DNA from 4 places in the Pseudomonas sp. LARHCG127 genome. Region 3 is predicted to be linked to each of the others. Evidence: predicted binding sites of a transcription regulator. Region 3 holds the regulator's gene; each other region holds the start of a gene.
The links. Region 3 encodes FliA, which starts transcription of late flagellar genes. Its sites were predicted from a motif close to CTAAAGTTTNNNNNNNNNNNGCCGNTAA; they were not measured.
Positions count from the first base shown of each region.

Region 1: the regulator FliA is predicted to act here: its motif matches at 3,655-3,682, upstream of ACIPQ1_RS04485 (methyl-accepting chemotaxis protein).
Region 2: the regulator FliA is predicted to act here: its motif matches at 1,170-1,197, upstream of ACIPQ1_RS14350 (methyl-accepting chemotaxis protein).
Region 4: the regulator FliA is predicted to act here: its motif matches at 1,730-1,757, upstream of ACIPQ1_RS07620 (methyl-accepting chemotaxis protein).

Region 1 covers NZ_JBIXJT010000002.1:223,555-230,706, reverse strand. The annotation lists gene ACIPQ1_RS04500 (putative bifunctional diguanylate cyclase/phosphodiesterase) at 1-997, shown strand, start outside; gene ACIPQ1_RS04495 (NorM family multidrug efflux MATE transporter) at 1,111-2,505, opposite strand; gene ACIPQ1_RS04490 (LysR substrate-binding domain-containing protein) at 2,664-3,584, shown strand; gene ACIPQ1_RS04485 (methyl-accepting chemotaxis protein) at 3,792-5,768, shown strand; gene ACIPQ1_RS04480 (aldose 1-epimerase family protein) at 6,013-7,152, shown strand, end outside.
Region 2 covers NZ_JBIXJT010000007.1:208,176-215,327, forward strand. The annotation lists gene ACIPQ1_RS14335 (MFS transporter) at 1-471, opposite strand, end outside; gene ACIPQ1_RS14340 (hypothetical protein) at 574-804, opposite strand; gene ACIPQ1_RS14345 (hypothetical protein) at 842-985, opposite strand; gene ACIPQ1_RS14350 (methyl-accepting chemotaxis protein) at 1,275-2,900, shown strand; gene ACIPQ1_RS14355 (transporter) at 3,109-4,131, opposite strand; gene ACIPQ1_RS14360 (PepSY domain-containing protein) at 4,318-4,623, opposite strand; gene ACIPQ1_RS14365 (glycerophosphodiester phosphodiesterase) at 4,749-5,876, opposite strand; gene ACIPQ1_RS14370 (DUF2025 family protein) at 6,119-6,445, shown strand; gene ACIPQ1_RS14375 (antibiotic biosynthesis monooxygenase family protein) at 6,720-7,034, opposite strand; gene ACIPQ1_RS14380 (CTP synthase C-terminal region-related (seleno)protein) at 7,031-7,152, opposite strand, start outside.
Region 3 covers NZ_JBIXJT010000011.1:18,563-25,714, forward strand. The annotation lists gene motD (flagellar motor protein MotD) at 1-249, opposite strand, end outside; gene ACIPQ1_RS18995 (flagellar motor protein) at 265-1,005, opposite strand; gene ACIPQ1_RS19000 (protein-glutamate methylesterase/protein-glutamine glutaminase) at 1,005-2,144, opposite strand; gene ACIPQ1_RS19005 (chemotaxis protein CheA) at 2,193-4,454, opposite strand; gene ACIPQ1_RS19010 (protein phosphatase CheZ) at 4,483-5,268, opposite strand; gene ACIPQ1_RS19015 (chemotaxis response regulator CheY) at 5,287-5,658, opposite strand; gene fliA (RNA polymerase sigma factor FliA) at 5,826-6,569, opposite strand; gene fleN (flagellar synthesis regulator FleN) at 6,566-7,152, opposite strand, start outside.
Region 4 covers NZ_JBIXJT010000003.1:421,431-428,582, forward strand. The annotation lists gene ACIPQ1_RS07600 (LysR substrate-binding domain-containing protein) at 1-7, shown strand, start outside; gene ACIPQ1_RS07605 (MmcQ/YjbR family DNA-binding protein) at 4-366, shown strand; gene ACIPQ1_RS07610 (DUF1294 domain-containing protein) at 358-777, opposite strand; gene ACIPQ1_RS07615 (undecaprenyl-diphosphate phosphatase) at 774-1,604, opposite strand; gene ACIPQ1_RS07620 (methyl-accepting chemotaxis protein) at 1,879-3,513, shown strand; gene pnuC (nicotinamide riboside transporter PnuC) at 3,741-4,304, shown strand; gene ACIPQ1_RS07630 (AAA family ATPase) at 4,301-4,825, shown strand; gene ACIPQ1_RS07635 (hypothetical protein) at 5,136-5,582, shown strand; gene ACIPQ1_RS07640 (adhesin) at 5,584-6,177, shown strand; gene ACIPQ1_RS07645 (heme utilization protein) at 6,240-7,152, shown strand, end outside.

The DNA of each region.
Region 1 (7,152 bases), on a different contig from region 3:
CGAGGCCTTGGCCGAACCCTATTGGGTGGACGGTGAAAGCTTGCTGATCGGCTGTAGTCTGGGCGTCGCCCATGCCCGCGCCCAGGCCGGCGCCGATCCGCTGATGTGGCACGCCCACATCGCCATGCAACAGGCCAAAAGCACCCAGGGCTGCACCTTTCATATCTTCAACGAGCGCATCAATCGCAATGCCCGCAGCCTCGCCGACCTGGAAAGCGAGCTGCGCCGGGCACTGCGCCGCGACGAGTTGGAACTGCATTACCAGCCCCGATTGAACCTCGATGGCGGCCACATCGTCGGCCTCGAAGCGCTGGTGCGCTGGCGTCACGGCGAGCGCGGCTTGCTGCCGCCGAGTGAGTTCGTGCCGCTGGCCGAACAGAGCGGCCTGATCGTGCCCCTGGGCTACTGGGTGATTTCCCGGGCGCTGCGGGACATGCAGGCCCTGCGCGAGCGAGGGCTGGCGCCGTTGCACATGGCGGTCAACCTGTCGTTCCGGCAGTTCCAGGACAGCCAGTTGCTGCCGACCTTGAGCCGGCTGATTGCCGAGCGGGGTGTCGAGGCGCAATGGCTAGAATTCGAACTCACCGAAACCGCCGTCATGCGCCGCAGCGAACTGGTCAAGCAGACCATGGATGCCTTGGGCCGCCTGGGGGTGCGCTTCTCCCTGGACGACTTCGGCACCGGCTTCTCGTCGTTCGTGCACCTCAACAGCCTGCCGATCGCCTTGCTCAAGATCGACAAGAGCTTCGTCGGCGGCATGGAACAGCGCGAAGAGAACCGCAAACTGGTGCACGCCATGATCAACCTGGCCCACAACCTCAACCTGGAGGTGGTGGCCGAAGGTGTGGAAACCCAGGAACAACTAGACTTGCTACGCGGTTTCGGTTGCGACCAGGTGCAGGGTTTCCTGATCAGCAAGCCGTTGCCGTTGCCGGAGTTGGTTGAATATTTGACGTTCGAGGGTGATCAGCAGTCCACCCACGAAGTCGTGGTCTGACTCCTTTCCCTTGTGGGAGCGAGCTTGCTCGCGATAGCGGTGTATCAGTCAAAAATCGATGTGACTGACCTATCGCCATCGCGAGCAAGCTCGCTCCCACAGGGGGATGAGTTTCATTTGGCCTGGATCGCTTCGAAACTGGGCTGCCCAGGCTCATTGCGAATCATCCGTTTCATCTTCCATTCGAACGCCAGCGTCAGGCTCACGGCCGCACAGGCCAGCCCCAGGGCCAGGCCCCACCAGACACCGGTTGGCCCCCAGTTCAAGTGGAAAGCCATCCACCACGCCGACGGCGCACCGATCAGCCAATAGCAACCCAGGCCCACCAGGAAGGTGGTCTTGGCGTCCTTGAGTCCGCGAATGCAGCCCATGGCGATGGTTTGCGTGCCGTCGAACAGCTCGAACCACGCCGCCACCGCCAGCAGGCTCACCGCCAGGTTGATCACCTCGCGAAACGCCGGGTCGTCGTGGTCCAGAAACAAGCCGATCAATTGATGAGGCAACAACCAGAACACCATGGCGAACGCCAGCATCGCGGCTGCGCCGAAGCCGATCCCGACCCGCCCGGCCAGGCGCGCCATCAGCAGTTGCCCGGCGCCGTAGTGCTGGCCGATGCGCATGGTGATGGCGTAGGACATCCCGGCCGGCACCATGAACGCCACCGAGACGATTTGCAGGGCGATCTGGTGAGCCGCCAACGGTGTGCTGCCCATGGTGCCCATGCACAGCGCGGCGAACGCGAACAACCCGACCTCCACTGCGTACGTGCCGCCAATCGGCAGGCCCAGGCGCCACAGTTCCTTGAGGTATTGGCGGTTGGGCCGCGACAGCCCATCCAGCAGCGGATAGGCACGGTAGGCCGGGTGCCGATGGATGTGCCAGGCCAGCGTCAGGGCCATGCAATTGGCGACGATGGCCGTGACCAGGCCGATGCCCATCAAGCCGAGTTTCGGCAGGCCGAACATGCCGGTGATGAGCGCGTAGTTGAGCAGGAAGTTGGCCACCGTACCGCCGAGGCTGATCACCATTACGGGTGTGGCTCGGCCGATGGCGCTGGTAAAGCCGCGCAGGGCCATGAAGCTCAGGTAGCCGGGCAGGGCGAATGGCAGCGCCAGCAGGAACTGCCCGGCGGACAGTACGTTGGTTTCGGTCTGGCCGAACATCAGCAGCACCGGCTTGAGGTTCCACAGCAGCAACCCGGCCATCAGCGCCATCAACCAGGCCAGCCATAATCCGGCCTGGGTCAGCCGGGTAGCCCCCTCGATATCGCCTGCGCCCTGGCGAATCGCAACCAGGGTGCCCACCGCGGCGATCACACCGATGCAGAAGATCGACACGAACGAATAGGTGGCCGCCCCGAGCCCACCACCGGCGAGGGCTTCGGGGCTCAGGCGCGCCATCATCACGGTGTCGGTGAGCACCATCAGCATGTGCGCCAACTGCGAGGCAATCAACGGCCCCGCCAGCCGCAGGATGGCCCAGAGTTCGGTACGCACCGGATGCCGCATGATCATCACGCTCCCTGTTCAAAGAAGGCAGTAAAGCGACGATTCTCGGCGCTCTCGACGGATTGCACAAAAGGATAAAAAAGATCGCTGGCATGATTAAAACTCATGCTGGACGCGTTTCTGGTAGGGTTTGCAAACACCGCCATGGAGCTTTTGCGATGCCTCGTCGTCTTCCTCCGCTTTATGCGCTGCGGGCATTCGAAGCCGCGGCACGCTACAGCTCGTTCACCCGGGCCGCCGAAGAGCTGTCGATCACCCAGAGCGCCGTCAGCCGGCACATTCGTACCCTGGAAGATCACTTTGCCTGTCGGCTGTTCCAGCGCAGCGGTCGCAACTTGCAATTGACCGAGGCGGCACGGCTGCTGCTGCCGGGCGTGCGCGAAGGTTTCATGGCGCTGGAGCGGGCCTGTCACACCTTGCATGGCGAAGACGGCATCTTGCGCATGAAGGCACCCTCCACATTGACCATGCGCTGGCTGTTGGCGCGCCTGAGCCGTTTCCGGCATTTGCAGCCTGGTAACGAAGTGCAACTGACCAGTGCCTGGATGGACATCGATTCGGTGGACTTCAACGTCGAGCCCTTCGATTGCGCCGTCTTGCTGAGTAACGGGCATTTTCCGGCGGACTGGGAGGCCAGTCTGCTGTTCCCCGAGGAGTTGATTCCGGTGGGCGCACCGAACCTGCTGAACGATCAGCCCTGGGATGTGGCGCGGTTGGCCAGCGCCGAACTGCTGCACCCGACGCCGGATCGCCGGGACTGGCGCAACTGGCTGCAACGTATGGGCCTGGCCGACAAGGTCTCGCTCAAGGGTGGGCAGGTGTTCGATACCCTGGAGCTGGGCATGATCGCGGCGGCACGCGGCTATGGAGTGTCCATGGGCGACCTGCTGATGGTGGCCGAGGACGTTGCCCAAGGGCGCCTGAGCCTGCCATGGCCGACGGCGGTTGCCAGTGGCGAGCACTATTACCTGGTCTGGCCGAAAACCCGGCCGGGAGGTGAACGTTTGCGCCGGCTCAGCGACTTTCTCCAGGGTGAGGTCAAGGCCATGCAATTGCCCGATGTGCAGCGTCTGGGCTGAAACGTTGCTGACACGCGGTTACTGATGGAAAGTGGCGTGCTAGCCACTTGGCATTAATCCGTCCAAACCGCTCAAGTATTTGGCTTTGCCGCCGAATCCGTGAAGATGGAACCCTCGTTCAGAAAGGGTCTACTTACACCTCACCCGAATAAAATGCCGAGCGTGCGACGTGATCAGGATGATCCGGTCTCTCGGCCAGGAGCCGTCATGTCTCAACCCCGCGCCCGGATCGCCTCGCAGCTAGGCCTTGCCCTTGCCGTGATACTGGCGGTCGTGATCTCCGGCAGTACCGTCTTCGCCCTGCGTTCCCTGGACACCGCCAACCTTGCCACCCGTGAAGAGCACTTGGCCAGCGAAGCGCGCCTGATGGCCGACCAGCTCAACACTTTTCACAGCACCTTGCGTGAGAGCACCCAGCGCTTGGCCGGTCTGTTCGAAAAGCGCTTCAGCGCGGGTTTGACCGTGCATCCAGACCAACCGGTGACGGTGGCGGGGGTACAGACCCCAGGCTTGAGCCTGGGCAGCGAAGTGTTGAACAACAACTTCAAGGAAGTGGATGACTTCAAAGCGATGACCGCCGGTGTGGCCACGGTATTCGTGCGCAGCGGCGACGATTTCATCCGCGTCAGCACCTCCGTCAGTAAACAGGACGGCACGCGGGCCATCGGCACCGTGCTCGACCGCGCTGGTCCAGCCTACGGTCCGGTGATCAGCGGGCAGAGCTACATCGGTCGAGCCCTGTTGTTCGGGCGCTTCTACATGTCGCAATACACGCCCGTACGTGACAGCAGCGGCAAGATCATCGCCGTGTTGTATGTAGGCTTCGATTACACCGACGCGCAGAACGCGCAGTTCGAAAACCTCAAGCGTTTCCGCATTGGCCAGACCGGCTCGCTGGCCTTGTTGGATGAGCAAAACAAATGGCTGGTGCCACCGGCAGGTGTACAGGCGCTGGATAACGCGACCACGGCCATTACGGGCCTGATCAAAAAACCGGGCAAGGGTGCGTTCTGGACCGATACCGCCGAAGATTTCTACAGCGTTGCCGTGCCGTTCGAGGGCGGGCCGTGGGCGGTGGTGGCGAGCATGCCGAAAACCGAGATCCGCGCCGTGACCTGGAGCGTCGGTACGCAGTTGGCCATCGGCAGCCTGCTGGCGATGCTGTTGGCGGTCGGCTCGGCGATGTGGTTGTTGCGTAGCAAGCTGGCACCGCTGGGGGATCTGGTGCGCCAGGCCGAAGCATTGGGCGCTGGCGACCTGAGCGTGCGCCTGAACGTGTCGAGCCATGACGAAATCGGTCAGTTGGCCCGTGCCTTCAACCAGATGAGCCAGGCCCTGTCGACCATGGTCGAGCACATCCGCAAGGCCTCCCAGGAAGTCAACAGCCGCGCCCAGGCCCTGTCCGGGTTGTCCAGCGGGGCGTACGAGGGCATGGAGCAGCAGTCCGGCGAAATCACCAGTATGGCGGGCGCGGTGGAAGAGTTCAGTGCGACCTCCTTGAACATTGCCGACAACATGGGCAACACCGAGCGCCTGGCCCAGGAAAATGCCCAGCAAACCCGCATTGGCCGGACCTCGATGGATGAGGCGTCGTCGTCCCTGGAGCAAATTGCCGGCGCGCTGAACAGCACGGCCTCGGTCATCAATACCCTGGGCCAGCGTTCCCAGGAGATCGGCGGCATCGTCGGTGTCATCACCTCGATTGCCGAGCAGACCAACCTGCTGGCATTGAACGCCGCCATCGAGGCCGCCCGCGCTGGCGAGCAGGGCCGTGGTTTCGCCGTGGTGGCCGATGAAGTCCGCAGCCTGGCGTCCCGCACCCGCCAGGCCACTGACGAAATCTCCAGCATGATCAACAGCATCCAGCAGGAAACCGGCAATGCCATCAGCACCATGGAGCAGGGCAACCTGCTGATGCAGGAAGGCTTGTCGCGCAACGCCAACGTGGCCTCGGCCCTGGCGCGCATCGACGAGCAGAGTCGCTCGGCTGGCCAGCAATTCGCGGCGATCACCACCGCCACCCAAGAGCAAAGCAGCACCGCGACCCTGCTCAGCAGCAACCTGCAGAGCATCGCCATGGCCAACAGCGAACAGCGCCAAGTGGTCTCGAACCTGGCGCTCACCGCCAAGGAGCTGGAAAAACTGGCCCAGGACCTGCGCCAAGAGGTTGATCGGTTCCGCTGAGGCCTCTGCAACCAGTGCGAGCAGGCACCCCCGCGATTAATGTGGGAGCGAGCTTGCTCGCGAAGGCGGCAGTCCAGTCACCCTCATCTCAACCTGACCCACCGCTATCGCGAGCAAGCCCGCTCCCACAAAAGCCCTCAATCCAGCGGTCCATCCTTTTTTAAGATTATTGCTGTTTTTTAGCTTGCTGAAACGTTTCTTCAAGTCTATAAAAACCGCACAACTCCAATAAAAGGTCGCGTCCATGACTCCGCTCAAACTGCTCGTTACCCTTGGCGCCTTGGGCGCTGCTTCCCATGCGATGGCTTGGGATTACGTCCTGCTGGATACCGATAAAGCCGCCCAACCCTGGCAAATCACCAGCCAGCAACTCGGCGTGAAGACCGACAAACCCTTTTCCGTGACGATGCGCACCCTGCACGGTGGTCGGCAGGAAGGTGTCAGCGTGGTCGACATCGACAACGGCACCCTGAAGCTTTCAGTGGTCCCGACCCGTGGCATGAATGTGCTGCAGGCATCGGTTGGCGACGTGCGCATGGGGTGGGATTCGCCCGTCAAGGAAGTGGTCAACCCGGCGTTCATCGAGCTCAACGGCCGCGGCGGCTTGGGTTGGCTTGAAGGCTTCAATGAGCTGGTCACCCGCTGCGGCTACGAATGGGTCGGCCATCCCGGCATGGACAACGGCGAGCTGCTGACCCTGCACGGTCGCGCCGCGAATATTCCGGCCAACAAGGTCACCTTGCACATCGATGAGAAACCGCCCTACGCCATTACCCTGCGGGGCGAGTTGAAGGAGCAGGCATTCAAGAAGGTCGATTTCTCGGTGCAGACCGAACTGGTCACCGAGCCCGGCAGCGTGACGTTCGCGCTCAACGACACGCTGACCAACAACGGCGATTACCCGAAGGAATACCAAGCGCTCTACCACAGCAATTTCAGCACGCCGTTCCTGGAGCAGGGCGCTCGTTTCGCGGCACCGGTCAAGCAGGTCTCGCCGTTCAACGACAAGGCCAAGGGCGACTTGTCCGATTGGCAAACCTACCGGGGCCCGACCAAGGATTACGACGAAACCGTTTATAACGTCGTGCCCTACGCCGACGCCAAGGGCGACACCCTCACGGTGCTGCACAACAAGGCCGGCAGTCTCGGGGTGTCGGTGGGCTTCAACACCAGCACGCTGCCCGTGTTCTCCCTGTGGAAAAACACGGATACCCAAGGCCAGGGCTACGTGACCGGGTTGGAGCCCGGTACCAGTTTTTCCTATAACCGCCGCTATCAGCGCCCCTTGGGCCTGGTGCCCACCATCGCGCCGAAAGAGCACAAGCAATTCCAGATCCACTACAGCCTGTTGGCAGACAAGGGCGCTGTGGATAAGGCACTCAAG
Region 2 (7,152 bases), on a different contig from region 3:
CGCGCCGTAACTGGCGATACCGTTCCAGGAAATCACCTTGGCGGTATTTGCCGCGCCAACCCGGCCGATGCCCCAGCCAATCGAACCCGACCCCACCAGGCTTTCGGCACTGCCCAGCACCAGGCGACCGATCAGCAGGCTGATCAGGCTGAACGTTGGCAGGTGGGGCGTCCAGGCGGACACCAGCATGAACACACCGCTCAGCCCGCAGCCGGCGAGGCCGAACATCACCGCGCGCTTGCTCCCCAGGTTATCGATGATTCGTCCTGCGTAAGGACGACTGAGCAGGGTGGCCAGGTATTGCACGCTGATCACCAGCCCGGCGATCACCGCGCCGAAACCCAGCTCGCCGTGGACGAAACCGGGCAGCACGGCCAGGGGAATGCCGATATTCAGGTAGCCGATGAACGTGAACAGGACGATGGAAACGACTTGCAGCGTGACCGCCAGGGGGCGCTGGGAATCTGACATGGGAAAGAGGTCCACGGAGCAGCTGGATAGATAGGCTGCTTATGATAACGGCGACCGTGGCGTCCGGGCGGGGAAAAGTAAAACTATTTGCCCAATGGTGGCTCAGCGGTCGTTCTGTTCGCTGACCAGGCGCGTGGTCACCAGCGCGGCGATGGCGTTTTCTTCGCTGCCAAACCGGGCCAGCAGGGCCGCTTGTTTCTCGGTGGGAAGGCGGGTCCAGATCTCGACCATTTTCTCAGCGGTGCCGATCAGGACGCTGGCCTGGGCTTCGCTGAAGGGAGGGGTGTCATCGGTCATGGGGGGCTCGGGATTCAGGCAGTGTGGAAAGCGCATCTTAGCGCTTTCCACACGGTCTGGTGGTACGGGTCAATCAGTCTTCGCTGTCGGCCTGGCGGCGTTCAGTGGCTTCCTTGGGCTCGGGTTGCTGGGCGTCAGGTTGCCCTCCGGCTTGTAGCGTGGTCGTCTGCTCAGTGTCGTGCAGGCTTGGGAAGGGGAGATTAGGGATCTCGTGCATTTCGCGCTCCTCGCAAAGTCTGTGGATAGATCTGGTAGATCCGCGCTTTTACAAAGCCTGGGCAGGATACAGCAGGAGAAATGACAAAAAGACTTTTAAATCCCATCGCGCCGACAAAAGGGATTGTCTGGACAGGTCATGTCCAGTCAGCAAAAAACGATCCCGCTACCGGTGGTCGCCACCGCTCAAGAACACCCCGTACAGGCCGATGATTTGCACATATCCTCCCCATTCCGTTGCAACTGTGGACCCCGGACATGGAGGTTCTTCATTTGAAGAGATCGACTCCATGTTTCTACAAAAATCCCTGAGAGCACAGATTCTCGCCCTGCTCAGCGGCAGCCTGCTGGCCATGTTGCTGATTGCCCTGGCGTCCTTTCACTTCCTTTCCGATGGCATCCAGAATTATCGTCAACTGCTCGACGGTCCGTTGCGTGCGTCGCAATTGATCGACGAGGCCAACCTGCAATTCAAGGTGCAGGTCCAGGAGTGGAAAAACGTCCTGTTGCGCGGCAAGCAGCCAGCGGACCTGGATAAATACTGGAAGCAATTCGAGGCACGCCAGAGCGATGTCCAGGGCATCCTTGGCCAGTTGACGACCCACGAAGGTGTCCCGGCGCAAATCAAGACACGTATCGAGCGTCTGCGGGGCGAACATGCCCAGTTGGGCGCGGCCTACCAGAAGGGCCGTGATGCGTTTGTGGCGGCGGGCGGCGACGCGGCGGCGGGCGATGCCGCGGTCAAGGGCGTGGACCGCGCGGCCAGTGAGCAGATGAGCGAGTTGGTGGTTGAGCTGCATAAGCTGGGCGACGAGCAATCGGCGCTGATCAGTGCGGGTGCCGACCGCACGATCATGCTGGGTACGGTGATCATGCTCGCCTCAGGGCTGCTGGTCGGGTTGTTGAGTGTGTGGCTGGTCAACCGCAACCTGGTGCAGCCTATCCGTAACCTGATCGCGTACGTGACTCAACTGAGCCGCGGGCGTTTCGCCGAGCGTGTGACGAGCACGCGCCAGGATGAATTGGGCGACCTGGCCCTGGCGGCCAATACGCTGCGCGATTTCCTTGCTGAAACCTTCACGCGCTTGCAACGCAGTGCCACGGAGCTGGACAGCGCCAGCGGTGAGCTCAATGCGATTGCCAGCCTGATGAGCCAAGGCACCAGCGAGCAATTCGAACGCACCGATCAAGTCGCGACCGCGATGAACGAGATGTCCGCCACCGCCCAGGAAGTTGCCCGTCATGCCGCCGATGCGGCGCAGGCTGCCGATGATGCCGATCATTCGGCGCAGCAGGGCGAGAAAGTGATGCAGGGCACGATCCACACCATCACCCAAATGCGTGGCGAAATTGCCAACACCGCCACGGTGATCCGGCGCCTGGAAGCCGACAGCGGACGCATCGGCAAGGTGCTGGAAGTGATCCGCAGGATCGCCGAGCAGACCAACCTGCTGGCCCTCAACGCTGCCATCGAAGCAGCACGGGCGGGTGAGGCCGGGCGTGGTTTTGCGGTGGTCGCCGATGAAGTCCGCAGCCTGGCCCAGCGCACGGCGTCGTCCATCATCGAGATCAACCAGATCATCCAGACGGTTCAAACAGGTGCGGTGGACGCGGCCCAGGCCATCGAAAGCGGCCAGTCGCGCAGTGAGGAAAGTGTCGAGCAGGTGACCCAGGCCGGCGCGATGCTGGAACGCATCACCCAGGCGGTGGAAGCGATCCGCGACATGAACCGTCAGATCGCCACCGCTGCGGAAGAGCAGACCTCGGTGGCCGAGGATATTTCGCGCAACCTGACTGAAATCACCTGCATTGCCAGTACCAACCTCGACAACGTAAAACGCACCGAAGCGGCCAGTCGGGATTTGCACGGGTTGTCGGGGCAGTTGAATGAAGTGACGGCGCGGTTGAGTGCCTGACGGTATGTTCCTGATGCAGTAGCCCACCTGTGGCGAGGGAGCTTGCTCCCGCTGGGCTGCATAGCAGCCCCAAAGCCATTCAGCGCGGTGCATCAGGAATAAGATGGTTGGCAGATTTTGCGACTGCTGCGCAGCCGAGCGGGAGCAAGCTCCCTCGCCACAAAAGCTCATACGGGCGTGAAGTGAGTAGGGGGGCAGAGGATCACTCTCAATAATCGCGACGCTTGCGAAAGGCCCATCGGCCTGCAATCACGGTGAAGGTCGCCACCAGCGCTACCAGGATCCAGAAGCCCTCGGGATCTTCGGCCAGTGGCACGCCGCCGACGTTCATGCCGAAGAAACCGGCAATGATGTTGATGGGCAACGCCAGCACCGTGACCACCGTCAAGGTGAACAGCGTGCGGTTGCTTTGTTCGTTGAGGTTGGCGGCGATCTCTTCCTGCAGCAATTTGATCCGTTCGCCCAGGGCGGTGAGGTCGTTGATGATCAGGGCGAACTCCTCGGTCGACTTGCGCAGCTCCTTGACGTCTTCCTTCTGCAACCATTGCGGCGGGCGGTTGAGCAGGCGCAGCAACGAGCCCGGCTCCAGGGCCAGCAGGCGTTGCAGGCGTACCAGCACGCGGCGCTGGCTGCCCAGCTCGGCGCGGTTGTTGGACACGCGCGAAGACAGCAATTGGTCTTCGATCTGGTCAACGCTGAGGCTGGTCTTGCGCACGATCTGGGTCAGCACTTCGCCTTGGTCGCGCAGCAGATGCACCAGCAATTCCAGCGGCGAGCGAAAGCTCTCGCCGGCCTTGACCGATGAGCGCAGCTTGTCGACCGAGTGCAAGGGTTGCAGGCGCGCACTGATGATCAATCGACTGTGTACGCACACCCACAAGGTGGAGACATCCGAGGACACCAGGTTGCTGAGGTTGAACACCACATCGTTCACCACCGCCAGCAGTGCCGAGTCCACATGTTCGATACGGGTCGATCGCGAGCCTTCGTGCAGGGCTTCGAAGAATTCCTCGGGCAAGGCCAGGTGGCTTTTCATCCAGCGCTCGCAGGCGGCGTGGGCTAGGTTCAGGTGCAGCCAGAGAAACTCGTCGGCATCCTGCGGTTGTTGCAGGCTTTGCAGGGCTTGGGCCGAATCGATTTCCCGGCCGCGCTCGCCGGGGCGAAAACGAAACCCGTAAAGCAGGCCGAACAGGTCCGGATCGCGATGGCTTTGGTCGATGCTGTGGTTCATGAGGGCTCGCTGGCGGGGAGTGCCTGTCGCAGCGGCCACAGGTTCACTTGAGCGGCATCATTGCAGGGTTTTTTGATGGTTGTGTGACAGTTGTGCGGCGTCGTCAGATCGGCGGCGGTTTACAGACGGTCTACGCAAAAAAGCCGCGCAACTCGAAAGTTGCGCGGCTCTTCTTTAACCGATGGATCAAGTGTCTTGCTTGTCGGACAGGACTTTGCCGGTAGTTGCGTCGAAGTCCACGTCAAACTCTTTGCCGTCGGCCGTCTTCAGTTCCACTTCATATTCATAGCCATCGAAGTGGTTATCCAGGTCGGTGTCGGTGATGGTCGCGCCTGGGTGCAACTTCAGGGCTTCCGCATTCATCGACTCAAGGGATTTGATCTTGCCGTCCTTGACCAGTTGAGGAATCTGGTCGATTCGTACGTCCGCCTGGGCCAGGCCAGCGGTGAGGGTCAGGGCAGCAGCGGTAAACAGGGCAGTCAACGTTTTCATGAGTGCTTTCCTTGGTGTCGTTATTAAGGGTGAGTCGTTTAAGTGGGTTCAGATTATGTGTGGCAACTTAATTCACCCTTAATTCGAAAAATCTTGAAGCAAGTTTCCTGGAAAGGTCTTTCGACTCAGTAGCCGTTCTTTTCCAATAGCTGCGCCACGCTGCCTGTCTCGGGACGCTTGAAGTACTTGAGCAGCTCACTGGCCCGGTTGGTGAAGATGCCATCAACGCCGGCCTCCATCACTTTCTTGAAGTCCACCGGCTCATCCACGGTGTAGACGTGCACCAGCAAACCCTGGTCGTGGGTGTACTGGTTCATCCACGGCTGCACCAGGTCCGAATAGCTCTGGCTGCCGCCATGGGTCAATGCCGCCGAAGGACCGGTGCCGATGGCGCCATGGGCCTTGGCGTACTGGACCCATTGTTCGAACTCGGCCTTGTCCTTGGGCTCCTGCTTGGCGTAATAGGCGGCCTTGTCCGTTTCGCCGGACTCGGCAAACGTTACCTTGGACTTGGGTTCGATGTTGCCTTCGCCCACCCACAGCAGCAGGATCTTCGGCACCTTCGGCATCTCTTTGTGCAACAGTTCGAGACTGCTCTTTTCAAAGGTCTGCAGCACCACTTTGCCCTTGCCCTGGCCGACGCCGGTGGCGCTTTTGGCCAATTTCGACCCAGCGGGGCTCAGCCAACCACGGTCCTGCAGTTTGTCCTTCAGGTCGCGCTCGATGCCGGGGAACAGCTTCGGCTCCTTGGTTTCGATGTACAGCCCCGGTTTATGCAACGGGTTGCCCTCGGCGATGTTGATCACTTCATCGAGGGTGAGGATTTTCTGGCCGACGAACGAAGGGCGGGCGCGGTCCGGGTAGGCGGTGTTGAACCAGCTGCCGGCATCGAGGGTTTTGAGTTCCGCCATGGTGAATTCATTGGCGGTGCTGTCCTTGCGTTCGGGAAACTGGGTCGCGACATCCGTGGTGCGCAGCAGGCTGTCGTCATGCAGGACGAACAACACGCCGTCCTTGCTGCGCTGCAGGTCCAGCTCCAGGTAATCGGCGCCCAGGTCACGGGCCAGCTTGTAGGCGGCGGCGGTGGATTCCGGCGCGTCGAACGAGGCACCACGGTGGGCGATGACTGCCGGGTGTGGAATGCCTTGAAGGGTGGCCAGGGCCTTGGGACTCGGGGCCTCGGAGGCTTGTGTCTGGCTGAAGCCGAGCAACAGGCTCAGCATCAAGGCGCTGCGGGTGAAGGTGACAGGCATGCTCGAGATCCTTTCGTAGAGGAGGCAAAACCTATCTTTTAACAATTGAACGCTGTCGGCGCTATCGCCATACCGACATAAACCTGTGTGAAGCAGATTTTTCCCACCCATTTTTCGGCCGCTTTGCAGTACCCTTGACCGCACCAGTTTCCCCGGCAGAGGGAAACCTTAAAATCTGTTCACTTGCCCTGCGTGTAAACCATCGATCAGACGTCCCGAGGGACGCATCCATGAGGTTTACCATGCGCACCACTTCGACACTCATCTGCCAGGCCGCCGACCAGCTCAAGGGTTTTGTCGGCCTGAACCGCAAGACCGGCCAATACATCGTGCGGTTCAGCGAAGACGCCTTCGGCATGGACGTGGCTGATGACGGCATCATCCCCACCAGCGAATTTGTCTGGGCCCCCGGGGCGGATGGCACCGTGACCCTCAGTCGCGAGCGAATCCAACTGTTGCTGGACCAGAACATCGACGACCGCATCAACCTGACCGAACCTTTGCGGGTGTACATGGCCCGCGGCGACCTGCCGGAAATCAAGGCGGTGCGGCAGTTGGTGGAAGGCTGAAGCCACGACCGTGAGTTGAGTAAGAGGCCCTGTGGGAGCAAGGCTTGCCCGCGATGGCGGCGGCACATTCAGCATCGCTGCAAGCTGACCCCCCGCTATCGCGAGCAAGCTCAGCTCCCACAGGGGATTTGTGGTGAAAGCAGGATCTGTGAACACCCGCGATTCAGTGTGGGAGCGAGCTTGCTCGCGATGGCGATAGGTCAGTCACAGTGATGTTGGCTGATCTACAGCTATCGCGAGCAAGCTCGCTCCCACAGGGACTTTTGTCCTGGCATCAGGTTGGGCGTTGGAAGGCATAGTCCCGTTCAACCTTGCACACCCTCGTCTGGCATTGGGTATACCAGGTGGAGCGGCCTCGCTCACGAATCGCGCTGTGTTCGGGATGTTGCTTCCAGGCCAGGATCGCCGCTTCATCACGCCAATAGGACACGGTAATCCCCAGACCATCGTCGCCACGGGCCGATTCAACGCCTAAAAATCCAGGTTGTTCCCGAGCAAGGGCCAGCATGCGCTCGGCGGCTTCGGCGTAGCCTTGGTCCCCCTCGGTACGCAGGGAGGTAAAAATCACTGCGTAATAATGAGCGCTCATGACATTTGCCTGGCGCAGGCTTCGACAAACGCGCTGACCAGCGGTGGCACGCGGCCTTCCAGTGCGGCACGTTCAGGCTGGAACAGCGTGGCGACAAAGAACGGATGGTCTTGCAGTT
Region 3 (7,152 bases):
GACCAAGGGTTTGGCCGGCGTGGTGGTCTTGGGCCGCTCCTCGCCGATCGGAATGGGCTTGAGAGCCCGGTCGGAGTCAGTGAAGACCCCGATCAACGCCTCGGAAATGACTTTGTACTTGCCTTCGTTGACTGACGAAATCGAATACATGACCACGAAAAAAGCGAACAGCAGCGTGATGAAGTCGGCGTAGGAAACCAGCCAGCGTTCATGGTTGACGTGTTCTTCACGATGCCTGCGACGTGCCATGCTCCATATCCCCCATCAGTCCATGAAGCCCTGGAGCTTCAATTCAATGGAGCGCGGGTTCTCACCCTCGGCGATCGACAGGATCCCTTCCAGCAGCATTTCGCGATAGCGCGACTGGCGCAACGCGATGGACTTGAGCTTGGCCGCGATCGGCAACAACACCAGGTTGGCGCTCGCCACGCCGTAGATCGTCGCGACGAATGCCACGGCGATGCCGCTGCCCAGTTGCGACGGATCGGCCAGGTTGCCCATCACATGGATCAGGCCCATCACCGCACCGATGATGCCAATGGTCGGCGCGTAGCCGCCCATGCTTTCGAAGACCTTGGCCGCCTCGATGTCGCGGCTTTCCTGGGTGTAGAAATCCACCTCCAGGATGCTGCGGATGGCTTCCGGCTCGGCACCGTCCACCAACAATTGCAGGCCTTTGCGCGAGTAGCTGTCGGGTTCGGCATCGGCCACCCCTTCCAGGCCCAGCAAGCCTTCCTTGCGAGCGGTCAGGCTCCAGTTCACCACGCGGTCGATGCCACCGGCCAGGTCGACACGGGGCGGGAACAGAATCCAGATCAGCACCTGCATGGCGCGCTTGAAAGCACTCATCGGCGATTGCAACAGCGCCGCGCCAATGGTGCCGCCGATCACGATCAACGCCGCCGGACCGTTGGCCAGCGCGCCCAGATGACCGCCTTCCAGGTAATTGCCGCCAATGATGGCGACAAACGCCATGGTGATGCCAATCAGGCTGAGCACATCCATTAAATGCAGGCCTCGACCAGGTGTCGACCGATGTCGTCCAATCCGTATACCGCGTCGGCAAGATCAGCTTTCACGATCGCCATGGGCATGCCGTAGATCACGCAACTGGCTTCGTCCTGGGCCCAGATCGCACTGCCGCCCTGCTTGAGCAGGCGCGCGCCTTCGCGACCGTCGGCGCCCATGCCGGTCAGCACCACTGCCAAAACTTTGTCGCCGTAGGACTTGGCGGCGGAACCGAAAGTAATGTCCACGCAAGGCTTGTAGTTCAGACGCTCATCGCCCGGCAGGATTTTCACCGCGCCGCGGCCGTCGATCATCATCTGCTTGCCACCCGGTGCCAGCAACGCCAGGCCGGGGCGCAGGATGTCGCCATCCTCGGCTTCCTTGACGCTGATGTTGCACAGCTTGTCCAAGCGCTCGGCAAATGCCTTGGTGAACGCCGCCGGCATGTGCTGGATCAGCACGATGGGGGCCGGGAAGTTGGCGGGCAATTGAGTCAGGACCCGTTGCAGCGCCACCGGGCCGCCGGTGGACGTGCCGATCGCCACCAGTTTGTAGGCTTTGCGCTTGGGTGCCGGCGACGATGCACTGGCAGGCGCCGAACGCGTCGGCGCAGGTGCCGGGGCGCTACGCACCGGTGCAGGATTGAAGCTGCTCGAAGCCGTCGGCGCAGGCGCAGGCGCCGGGCTTGGCGCCGCAACCGGGGCGGGTGCCGGCGCGCTGTAGGCACTGACACGGCGATTGCTGCGGGAAATGCTGTGGACCTTCTCGCACAGCAACTGCCGGACCTTGTCCGGGTTGCGCGAAATGTCTTCGAAATTCTTCGGCAGGAAATCCACCGCGCCGGCGTCCAGCGCATCGAGGGTCACCCGGGCGCCTTCATGGGTCAGGGAGGAGAACATCAAGACCGGGGTCGGGCAGCGCTGCATGATATGCCGCACGGCCGTGATGCCGTCCATCATCGGCATCTCGTAGTCCATGGTGATCACGTCCGGCTTGAGTGCCAGCGCCTGATCGATCGCCTCTTTGCCGTTAGTCGCGGTACCGACGACCTGAATACTCGTGTCCGCTGAAAGAATTTCCGAGACGCGGCGACGGAAAAAACCCGAATCGTCCACCACCAGGACTTTAACTACCATAAACACTCCGTTAGACGAGACGCGGCCCTGGGCCACGCCCCTCCAGAATCAAATACGCCGGGCGGCGTAACGCTTGAGCATGCTTGGCACATCGAGAATCAACGCGATGCGGCCGTCGCCGGTGATGGTGGCGCCGGACATGCCCGGGGTGCCCTGGAGCATCTTGCCCAACGGCTTGATGACCACTTCTTCCTGGCCCACCAACTGGTCGACGACAAAGCCGATCCGCTGGGTGCCCACCGAAAGGATCACCACGTGGCCTTCGCCTTGCTCGACGTGAGCAGCGGAGCTGACCAGCCAGCGCTTGAGGTAGAACAGCGGCAGCGCCTTGTCCCGCACGATGACCACTTCCTGGCCGTCGACCACGTTGGTGCGCGACAGGTCGAGGTGGAAAATCTCGTTGACGTTGACCAATGGGAAGGCGAAGGCCTGGTTGCCCAGCATCACCATGAGCGTCGGCATGATCGCCAGGGTCAACGGGACCTTGATGACGATCTTCGAGCCCTGGCCCTTGGTCGAGTAGATATTGATCGAACCGTTGAGCTGGGAAATCTTGGTTTTCACCACGTCCATGCCCACGCCACGGCCCGACACGTCGGAGATCTCGGTCTTGGTCGAGAAGCCCGGGGCGAAGATCAGGTTGTAGCACTCGGTGTCGCTCAGGCGGTCGGCGGCGTCCTTGTCCATCACACCGCGTTTCACCGCGATGGCACGCAGCACGTTCGGGTCCATGCCCTTGCCGTCGTCGGAGATCGACAGCAGGATGTGGTCGCCCTCCTGCTCAGCGGCCAGGATCACCTTGCCGCCACGGACCTTGCCCGAGGCTTCGCGTTCTTCCGGCGACTCGATGCCGTGGTCGACCGCGTTGCGCACCAAGTGGACCAGCGGGTCGGCCAGGGCCTCGACAAGGTTCTTGTCGAGGTCGGTCTCTTCACCCACCAGTTCCAGGTTGATTTCTTTCTTGAGCTGGCGAGCCAGGTCGCGAACCAGGCGCGGGAAGCGCCCGAAAACTTTCTTGATCGGCTGCATCCGCGTCTTCATGACCGCGGTTTGCAGGTCCGCCGTGACCACGTCAAGGTTCGACACGGCCTTGGACATGGCTTCGTCCTGGCTGTTGAGGCCCAGGCGCACCAGGCGGTTACGCACCAGCACCAGCTCGCCGACCATGTTCATGATCTCGTCCAGGCGCGCGGTATCGACCCGAACGGTGGTCTCGGCTTCGCTGGCCGGTTTTTCCGCTGGCGGCGCAGCCGGCGCAGCACGGGCAGGCGCCGGGGCGGCGGCAGGATTGGCGGGCTCGGCCTTGGGCTCAGGTGCCTTGGCGGCGGGTTTAGGCGCGGCCTTGGCCGCTGGCGCAGCAGTGGCGGTGGTGCCGGCAGCAGGGGCAGCCGTGGCCTTCCCGACTTCTGTGAACTTGCCTTTGCCGTGCAGTTCGTCGAGCAGCGATTCGAATTCATGATCGCTGATCAGGTCGCTGCCAGCCGCGGCGGCAGCCGGCTTGGCTGGCGTCGGCGCGGAAGCGATGGCCGAATCCAGGGCGTCAACGGCAAAGGTGCCCTTGCCATGCAACTGGTCGAGCAAGGCTTCGAATTCGTCGTCGGTGATGTCCGAGCTGTCGCCCGCCGCTTTCGGGGCGGCCGGGGCTGCTGGCGGGACAACGGCATCTGGCGCGAACTGGCCCTTGCCGTGAAGCTGGTCGAGCAGCGACTCGAACTCGGCATCGGTGATTTCGTCGCTGCCAGCCCCATTGCTGGCCGGTGCAGCCGGCGCAACCTGAGCGGCCGGCGCTTCGGCCTGGGCCTTGACGGCACTCAGGGAGTCCAGCAACTGTTCAAATTCGTTATCGGTGATGTCGCCCGATTCCTCGGCGACCGGTTCTTCAACCACCGCCTCGGCAACCGGCGCGGCTTCGTCAGCCGATTGCGGCTCGGCCAGGCGTGCCAGCGCGGCGAGCAGCTCGGGGGTGGCTGGGGTAATCGGCGAGCGCTCACGCACTTCGCTGAACATGCTGTTGACCGCATCCAGCGCTTCGAGCACCACGTCCATCAATTCCGAATCAACGCGACGCTCACCCTTGCGCAGGATGTCGAACACGTTCTCGGCAATGTGACAGCACTCCACCAGCTCGTTGAGCTGGAGGAAGCCGGCGCCTCCTTTTACAGTGTGGAAACCGCGAAAAATTGCATTGAGCAGATCCGCATCATCAGGTCGGCTTTCCAGCTCGACCAGCTGTTCGGACAGTTGCTCTAGAATCTCGCCGGCCTCAACCAGGAAATCCTGAAGGATCTCTTCATCGGCGCCGAAGCTCATTAATGGCTGCTCCTAAAATAGGGCTAAATCAAAATCCAAGGCTGGACAGCAAATCGTCCACATCGTCCTGACCGGACATAACGTCTTCTCTTTTATCGGCATGAATTTGCGGACCTTCACCCTGAGAGAGATGTTTTTGTGGATCTTTTTCGGCAAGCATCGCTTCACGGTCGTGTTCGATGCCTGCAAAGCGGTCGACCTGGCTAGCCATCAGCACCAGTTTGAGCAGGTTGCTTTCCACTTCGGTGACCAGTTGGGTCACACGCTTGATCACCTGGCCGGTCAGGTCTTGATAGTCCTGGGCCAGCAGAATGTCGTTGAGGTTGCTGGCCACGGCGCGGTTTTCGCTGCTGCTGCGCGTCAGGAAACCGTCGACCCGACGGGCCAGCTCCCGAAATTCTTCAGCACCGACTTCGCGACGCATGAACCGGCCCCAGTCGGTGCTCAAGGCCTGGGCCTCTTCACTCAGGCCATTGACCAGCGGCGTAGCGCTTTCCACCAGGTCCATGGTGCGGTTGGCCGCCGCCTCGGTCAGCTTGACCACATAGCCCAGGCGCTCGGTGGCGTCGGTGATCTGCGAGACTTCCTCGGCCTGCGGCATGTGCGGGTCGATCTGGAAATTGACAATCGCGCTGTGCAGTTCACGCGTGAGCTTGCCCACTTCCTGATACAGACCACGGTCACGGGTCTGGTTGAGCTCATGGATCATTTGAACCGCATCGCCAAAGCGACCTTTTTCAAGGCTGTCGACCAGTTCGCGGGCATGTTTTTTCAGGGTCGATTCGAAATCGCCCATTGAAGATTCGTTGTCCATAGCTCCCCCGTGGCGCCGTTAACCGATGCGTTCGAAGATTTTTTCGATCTTCTCTTTCAACGCCTGGGCCGTGAAGGGCTTGACCACATAGCCGTTTACACCGGCCTGGGCCGCTTCGATGATCTGCTCGCGCTTGGCTTCGGCAGTCACCATCAGCACCGGGAGGTGCTTGAGTTTTTCGTCGGCGCGCACATGGCGCAGCAAGTCGATACCGGTCATGCCGGGCATGTTCCAGTCAGTCACCAGAAAGTCGATGCTCCCGCTGTTGAGGACCGGAATGGCTGTGACGCCATCATCCGCCTCGACCGTGTTGGTGAACCCAAGGTCACGCAACAGGTTTTTTATGATCCGCCGCATCGTTGAGAAGTCATCAACGATGAGGATTTTCATGTTCTTGTCCAATTCGACCTCCAAGCAGTCTTAAACGCGCCCAGCACCTGGACGCGCCATTTCAATCAATTCCGGCACAACACTCGACAACGGTCTGGAGCACAACGGATGGAAACTGACCCGGCAACGCCATGCCAGTCCCGCTCGCAGTGTCCCCACACTGCCTGTCAGCGCGCTCGCCACTCCCCCAAACGGCCCCGCAAGCGGGCCGCGCACTGGCTGTGTAACTGGCTGACCCGAGATTCGCTGACCCCCAGGACCTCACCGATTTCCTTGAGGTTCAGCTCTTCGTCGTAGTACAGCGCCAAGACCAGTCGCTCACGTTCCGGCAAATTGGCAATCGCATCCGCCAGCGCGCTCTGGAAACGTTCATCTTCCAGGTCACGTGACGGCTCCATGTGAGCACTCGCGTTATCCTCATGCAGCCCTTCGTGCTCGCCGTCCTGCAAGAGGTCGTCGAAGCTGAACAGGCGACTGCCCAAGGTATCGTTCAAAATCCCGTAATAATCATCGAGACTCAACTGGAGTTCGGCCGCAACCTCGTGATCTTTAGCGTCACGCCCAGTTTTAGCTTCGATTGCCCGAATCGCGTCACTGACCATGCGGGTATTGCGGTGCACCGAACGCGGCGCCCAATCGCCCTTGCGGACTTCATCGAGCATCGCCCCGCGAATGCGAATACCGGCATAGGTCTCGAAACTGGCGCCCTTGCTGGCGTCGTATTTGTTCGACACTTCAAGCAGGCCGATCATGCCGGCCTGGATCAAGTCCTCGACCTGGACACTGGCTGGCAACCGCGCCAGCAAGTGATAGGCGATACGCTTGACCAGTGGCGCATAACGCTCGATCAATTCGTATTGGGCGTCCCGTGCCGATTTTTTGTAGAGATGGTTGTAACCGCTGGCTGTCATAACACGGGCCCTGCTGTTTGTTGCACAAGACGCTCGACGAAAAACTCCAGATGCCCGCGGGGGTTGGCCGGCAGTGGCCAGGTATCGACCTTCTGGGCGATCGCCTTGAACGCCAGCGCGCATTTGGAACGTGGAAAGGCTTCATAAACGGCACGTTGCTTCTGGACGGCCTTGCGCACGCTTTCGTCGTAAGGCACTGCACCGACGTATTGTAGGGCGACGTCCAGGAAGCGATCGGTGACCTTCGTCAATTTGGCGAACAGGTTGCGTCCTTCCTGCGGGCTCTGGGCCATGTTGGCCAGGACGCGGAAGCGGTTCATGCCATAGTCGCGGTTAAGCAGTTTGATCAGGGCATAGGCGTCGGTGATGGACGTCGGTTCGTCGCAGACCACCAGCAGCACTTCCTGGGCGGCGCGCACGAAACTGACGACCGAGTCGCCGATGCCGGCCGCGGTGTCGATCACCAGCACATCGAGGTTGTCGCCGATGTCGCTGAACGCCTGGATCAGGCCCGCGTGCTGCGCCGGGGTCAGGTGAACCATGCTCTGGGTGCCGGAGGCAGCCGGCACGATGCGAATCCCGC
Region 4 (7,152 bases), on a different contig from region 3:
GCTATGAGGTTGAGCGAAGAGGATGTCGCGCGGTTTTGCCTGGGTTTGCCCGGTGCCAGGGAAGACTACAAATGGGGGGGCGTGCGGGTGTTTTCCATTGCCGGGAACAAGATGTTCGCCCTCCAGGGCCTGCGGGGCGATTCGTTGGCGTTCAAGGTCGACAAGGACCTGTTCCTGGGGCACTGCGACCGGCCGGGCATTCACCCCGCGCCTTATTTGGCGCGGGCCCAGTGGGTCATCATGCAGGTGCCTTATCCGCTGGGGGCCGAAGAACTGCGTGGCCTGCTGCAACGCTCACATCAATTGGTCGTGAGCAAATTGCCCAAGCGCACGCAGGTGGGCTTGTTGCTCTCGCCTTCAAAATAGATAACTGCCCAGGAACAACTGGTCGATCCAGAACACCTGGTGCAGCAGCACGATGAACCAGAACACCACTTGAAACGAGACTTTGCGGGTCTTGTGGCGAAACAACTGCTGGGCGAGCAAGGCCCCGGGCCAACCACCGGCCAGCTCCAGTGCATGCAGCACGTTTTCCGGGGTACGCCAGGCGTCGGCGCGGGCCTTGCGCTTGTCGCTCCAGTACAGCAGGAACGCCACCACGCTGACGACACCATAGGCCGCCATCGGCACCCACGACACGCCCCGCAGGCCGAACAGCAGCGAGCCGAACAGCGGCAAGGCGCAGACCAGCGCCAACACCATCAATTTGAGCCGCAGGTTTTGCACCGCGCCACCGGCATTGCCCCCAGCGCGCTTGCGGGTGCCTGACTCGTTCATGGCTTGGCGGCGGTCCAGTCCACCCAGCCGAACTGCCAGGTGGCCAGGATCAACAGGCCGAAGGCGATGCGATACCAGGCGAACACCGCGTAGCTATGGCTGGCGATGAACCGCAGCAGGCCCTTGACCGCGATCATGGCGAAGATGAACGCCGTGACGAAACCAATGGCGAACACCGGGAAATCCGCCGGCACGAACAACTCACGGTACTTGTAGCCCGAGTACACGGCCGCACCGACCATGGTCGGCATCGCCAGGAAGAACGAGAACTCGGTAGCGGTCTTGCGCGACAGCCCGAACAGCAAGCCCCCGATGATGGTCGCACCGGAACGGGAAGTACCCGGGATCATCGCAATGCACTGGGCCAGGCCGACCTTCAACGCATCCTTCCAGGAAATATCGTCCACCGTTTCAGCATGTACCTGGTGCTGGCGCTTTTCGGCCCAGAGCATCACCAGACCGCCCACCACCAGAGCGGCAGCCACGGTGACCGGGTTGAACAGATAGTGATGGATCCAGTCCCCAATCAGCACGCCCAATATCACGGCGGGAAAGAAGGCAATCAGCAGGTTGGCGGTGAACCGGCGGGCGCTGGGTTGCGTCGGCAGGCCCAGCACCACATCGAAGATCTTGCGCCGGAACTCCCAGACCACCGCGAGGATCGCGCCGAGCTGGATGATGATGTTGAATGCCATTGCACGTTCGCCACCGAACTCGAGCAAGTCGGCGACGATGATCTGGTGCCCCGTGCTGGAAATCGGTAGAAACTCCGTCAAACCCTCTACTACGCCAAGAATCAATGCCGAAAAGGCCGTCCACAAATCCATTCATCCCCCAAAAAAGACCCTGCTCATGCGGGTCTTATCGCTATTCAAGTGTCATACAGGTCCACGCAGCGGCTGCACGATAGCTGCGATCATCCAAAAAAAACCAATGAAAAAATCAGAACAGGCTCAGGTTTTGCGCCGCGGGGCCGAAATCCTATCAGACAAGCCCTGATAACGCTGCCGCGTTATGACCCAGGTCAATCATCAATAGCCGCCAGGCGCTAAAGTGCCGCCCGTCGTTAATGACAAGAATAAGAAACCGGAGTGACAGCGTATGAATAGCTTGCGCAGTGTGTCGATCAGCCGACGCTTGTGGCTCATCCTGGTGGTGGCCATCGTGATGTTGTTCACGCTCGGCGCCTTTATGCTCAAGCAGATCCACACGGATCTGTATCAGGCCAAGGTGCAGAAGACCCAGCATGTGGTGCAGACCGCCAGCGGCGTATTGAGCTACTACCATGGGCTGGAAACCGCCGGCACCCTGACCCGCGAGGCGGCGCAGAAGCAAGCCCTCAGCGCGGTGCGAGGCCTGCGCTATGACCAGAGTGACTACTTCTGGATCAACGACCTGACGCCGGTCATGGTCATGCACCCGACCAACCCGAAGCTTGAAGGCCAGAACCTCTCGGCGATCCGCGACCCGAACGGCTACGCGTTGTTCAACGAGATGGTCGCCATCGCCAAGGCCAAGGGCGCCGGCATGATCAACTACCTCTGGCCGAAACCGGGTGCCGAAGCACCGGTCGGCAAGACTTCCTACGTCAAGTTGTTCGAACCGTGGGGCTGGATCATCGGCTCAGGGGTTTACATCGATGACGTGCAGGCTGAGTTTCAATCCCAGATGATCAAGGCCTCCTTGATCGGCTTGGCAATTACCGTGCTCATGAGCCTGTTCTTGACCTTGATCGTACGCAGCATCGTCCGCCCGCTCCAAGAGACCGTCAACGCCATGGCCAACATCGCCAGCGGCGAGAGCGACCTGACCCGCACCCTCGACACCCACGGCCAGGACGAAGTCACCCAACTGGCCCGGCATTTCAACGCCTTTACCGCCAAACTGCGCCAAGTGGTGAGCCAGTTGCAGGCTTCGGCCAGTGAGCTGGGGCAATCTTCCAACGAACTGGGCAACGACGCGGCTCAAGCCCAGGAGCGCAGCCAGCAGCAGTCGCAACAAATGGAGCTGGTGGCCACCGCGATCAATGAAGTGACGTATGGCGTGCAGGACGTGGCCAAGAACGCCGAGCACGCCGCCAGCGAGATGCGCGACGCCGAATCCCAGGCCCAGCAAGGCCAGGTCAACATCGACGGCAGCTTGCAACAGATCGATCGCCTGTCCCAGACCATCGACCAGGCGGTGGAAGTGATTCGCACCCTGGCCAGCGAAAGCACCCAGATTGGCAGCGTGCTGGAGGTGATCCGCTCCATCGCCGAGCAGACCAACCTGCTGGCCCTCAACGCTGCGATCGAAGCCGCCCGCGCTGGCGAGCAAGGCCGGGGCTTTGCGGTGGTCGCCGATGAAGTGCGACTGCTGGCCCAGCGTACGCAGAAGTCCACCGCTGAGATCCAGTCGATGATCGAGCGCCTGCAAACCCATTCCGAAGCCGCCGTGAAAGTCATCGGCGACAGCAGCCGTGCCTCGCAACTGACCATCGAACAGGCGGGCCTGGCCGGTGCCAGCCTCAACGCCATCGGCCAGGCCCTGCGCAACCTCAACAGCCTGAACGCCTCCATTGCCAGCGCCACCCTGCAACAGGCCCATGTAGTAGAAGACATCAACCAGAACGTCACCCAGGCCGCCGGACTGTCCCACAGCACCGCCATGGCCGCCGAACAGTCCAGCCAGGCAAGCAGCCGCCTGAAGGCGTTGAGTGAACAGCTTAACGGGTTGCTCAAGCAGTTCCGGGTCTAAGGACTGTCAGGCGTCTAAAGGGGTTGATGCACACTAGAAACTGTTGTGATTCACTGTGGCGAGGGAGCTTGCTCCCGCTTGAGTGCGCAGCACTCACAAAAGGGGCCGCTACGCAGCCCAGCGGGAGCAAGCTCCCTCGCCACGGGCTCAACCAACAATGGTATTGGAGCTCTCCACGCCATAGCGTTTACAATCGCCGCCCTCTCCTCTTTCCCCAAGGAACCGCCATGTCCGGGCTTGAACTGTTTGCCGCAGCCCTCGGCGTGATCGCTGTCTGGTTGACCGTCAAGCAGAACCCCTGGTGCTGGCCGATCGGCCTGGTCATGGTGTTGCTGTACAGCTGGATTTTTTTCGAGGTGAAGTTGTACTCGGACATGCTGCTGCAGGTGGTCTACGCGGTGTTGCAACTCTACGGCTGGTGGCAATGGACCCGTGCCGGGCACAATCATGATGGGCGTCAGGTCAGCCATCTCGGTGGGCCGTCGGTGCTGCTCGGCCTGGCCATTGGCGCGGCGGGCAGCCTGCTGTTGGGCGCCGCCATGGCCCACTGGACCGACGCCGCCCAGCCCTGGCTCGATGCCGCGCTCACCGGTTTCAGCCTCGTCGCTCAATGGTGGATGGCGCAAAAACGCGTGCAATGCTGGCCGTTGTGGATCGTCCTGGACGTGATCTTCGTCGGCCTGTTCATCTACAAGGGCTTGCACCTGACCGCCGCGCTTTACGCCCTGTTCACTCTGCTGGCCGTGCAAGGCTGGCGGGAATGGCGCGCCGACCCGGCCCTGCGCGCATGAAGGTGGTAGTCCTGACCGGCCCGGAATCCAGCGGCAAGAGCTGGCTGGCGGCGCAACTACAGGCACATTTTGGTGGCGTGCGGGTGGACGAGTACGTGCGCCATTTCATGGAACAGACCCAGCGCGATACGTGCCTGGCGGACATCACCGACATCGCTTCCGGCCAGTTGGCCTGGGAAGACGAGGCACGAGCCCGCCGACCCTCGCTATTGATCCTCGACACCCACCTGTTGAGCAACATCCTCTGGAGCCAGACCCTCTTTGGCGACTGCCCGGACTGGCTCGAACCGGCGTTGCTGGCCCGTCATTACGACTTGCACCTGCTGTTGAGCCCCGAGCAGGTCGAATGGACTGGCGACGGTTTGCGTTGCCAACCCGAGCTGGAAGAACGACTGGCATTTTTCGACGCCATCGAGGCGTGGCTGAGTGGACATCGGCAACCGTTCCAGATCATTCGAGGCAACTGGGCGCAACGCCAGCGGCAAGTGTTCGCGGCCGTCGCCCAACTGACCGCAGGATGATTTGTCTCACGTTTGAAACATCACGCTCGCGGCAAACCCGGATCCAACATCGTTTCAGATGATTGTCATCAAGACTGTCAAGTCACTGAAACACCCACCCAAAAACCTGGATCCAGAGCCCTGGAACAGCGTGCAGCCGGTTAGCCATCATGTGCGTTGTCTCAGCGCTGAAACAGGTTTCTTCCCCCGCTGCGCGCGCCTGAACCCAACTTGTTGAATTCACAGGCAATTCAAAACCCGGCACAACACCTGCTCTTCCCCACTTCGCAACGCTGACTAGGGCCAGCGTACCGAAGAAGGAATCGATGCCATGGGGATGTTCGACAGGGGTGTGACCTGCCTGCTATTCATCGGCTGCGCCGTCGGCGCAACGTTCAGCCTCCCCGCGCAGGCCGAGGGCAACGGCGTCATCGTACTCAACCGTGACGTGCAACCCATCGCAATCGGTCGCAACGGCGGCAAAGACCCCTACCCGACCACCGTCAACGCCAACCCCTCCGAACGCATCAACCAGGCGACCAATAGCACCGAACTGAGCGATGGCGAATTCGCCAGCGTGGCCAGCGGTTCGTCGATCCGCAACATCGTCACCCCCAATACCGGCGTGCAGGGCCTGAACGTGGTCACCAACCCCAACGGCATGCCGGGCATGAATGCCGGCCACGGTGGCGGCAGCGGCGGAGCGATCTCTGGCACCATCAACCGCTCGCTGAGCTCCGGCCTGGCCCCGCTGGGCCGGCTGGCGGGAGGTCAGTGACATGAAACCCGTCCTGTTTCTACTCGCCCTGGTCATGCTGTCCCTGCTCAGTTCTTTCACCGCATTTGCCGATTCGGGCATGGCGGTGGTCAGCAACGCCAACCTGCAGGATTCCGGCAGCCAGTACACCGGCAACTTCAACGTCAACCAGGCGGCTGGCGACCAGATCCAGCAAACCAACACCCGGGCCATTGCCATTGGCAGCCACGCCCAGGCCAGCACCCGCGTACAGCAAAGCGTCGACACCCAGGCCAACCCCTCCATGAACGCCACCGCCCGTATCGGTGGCCACTCCTTTACCAACGGCAACGGCGTGCTGGGCGTGAACCAGTCCGCCGGGGCCAACAACCAGATGGCCAATGTCATGCGGGTGAGCATCAGTGCCCATCCGCAGAGCATTGACGACAGCGCCCTGTCCCAACAGAACGTGGCGTTGCTACCGAACTCAGGCGCAACTGGCGCCCCAACCGGCAGTCGCCAGGTCGTTACCAGCGACCAGGCCTTCACCGGCAGCCGAGGGGTGATTCAGGTGAACCAGAGTGCCGGGGTGGGGAACCGCATGGCTAACACCCTGAGCATCCGGGTCGCTGACTGATCCGGCGCAGTGGGCATAAGAAAGTACCAACACTTAACCAACGACACGCAAGGAGAAACATCATGAAACCTACAATGGCACTCAAACCATTGGTTTTCGCTCTCGCCGCTGTCATGGCAATGGCTGCACAGGCCGATGGACGTGGCAACGGTAACGGCCACGGCAACGGCCACGGCAATCAAGGCCCAAGAGGTCCCTCGTTTGAGCAGTTGCTCTCGATCACGGCCGGGGCTGGTGCGACCGTACTGGATGTGCAGAACAGCGATGGCAACATCGTAACCAACCAGGCCACCCGCAACACCGCTGAAGCCACTGATTCGCTCAATGGCAGCAACGGCAACATGGGCGCCAACATCGCGGGCGGCGACGGTAACCAGCAAGACAACGCCGCCGCGCTGGCCACCGCTGACGAAAGCTTCATCTTCGGTTCGGCTGTTGCTGTTTCCAGCGCCACGCAAGTCAATAGCAACAACTATGTCAAAAACAACTCGACGCAAAACAATGCCTCGCTCACCAATGCCGGCAACGATGGCTCCGGTAATATCGGCATCAACGTGACCGCTGGCAACTTCAACCAACAGAAAAACAACCTGGCCATTGCCGTATCGGGTGGCCGTGTCGCAGAAGCTGCCGCTTCGGCCGATCAGTCCTCCAGCGGCCTTGTGGTGGACAACAAAGGCGTGCGCACCTACAAGACCGATACCCTTACCAGCACCTCCAGCGCCTCCGGCACGTTCAAGGCCAAAGGCACCGGTACCGTCGAAGACGACGGCGGCTGGGGCAACAAAGGTGGCTACGGCGGCGGCCACGATGACGACAAGTTCAAGTTCTCCGCCGTGGGGACTTTCGAACTGGCCGGCAGCAACACCCAGCAGGTGCTGACCCGCGACGGTTGGAAAAACCCTGTGATCAACAACGCCACCATGACCAACTCCATGAACGGCTTCTCCGGTAACGGCGGCGCCAACGTGTCGG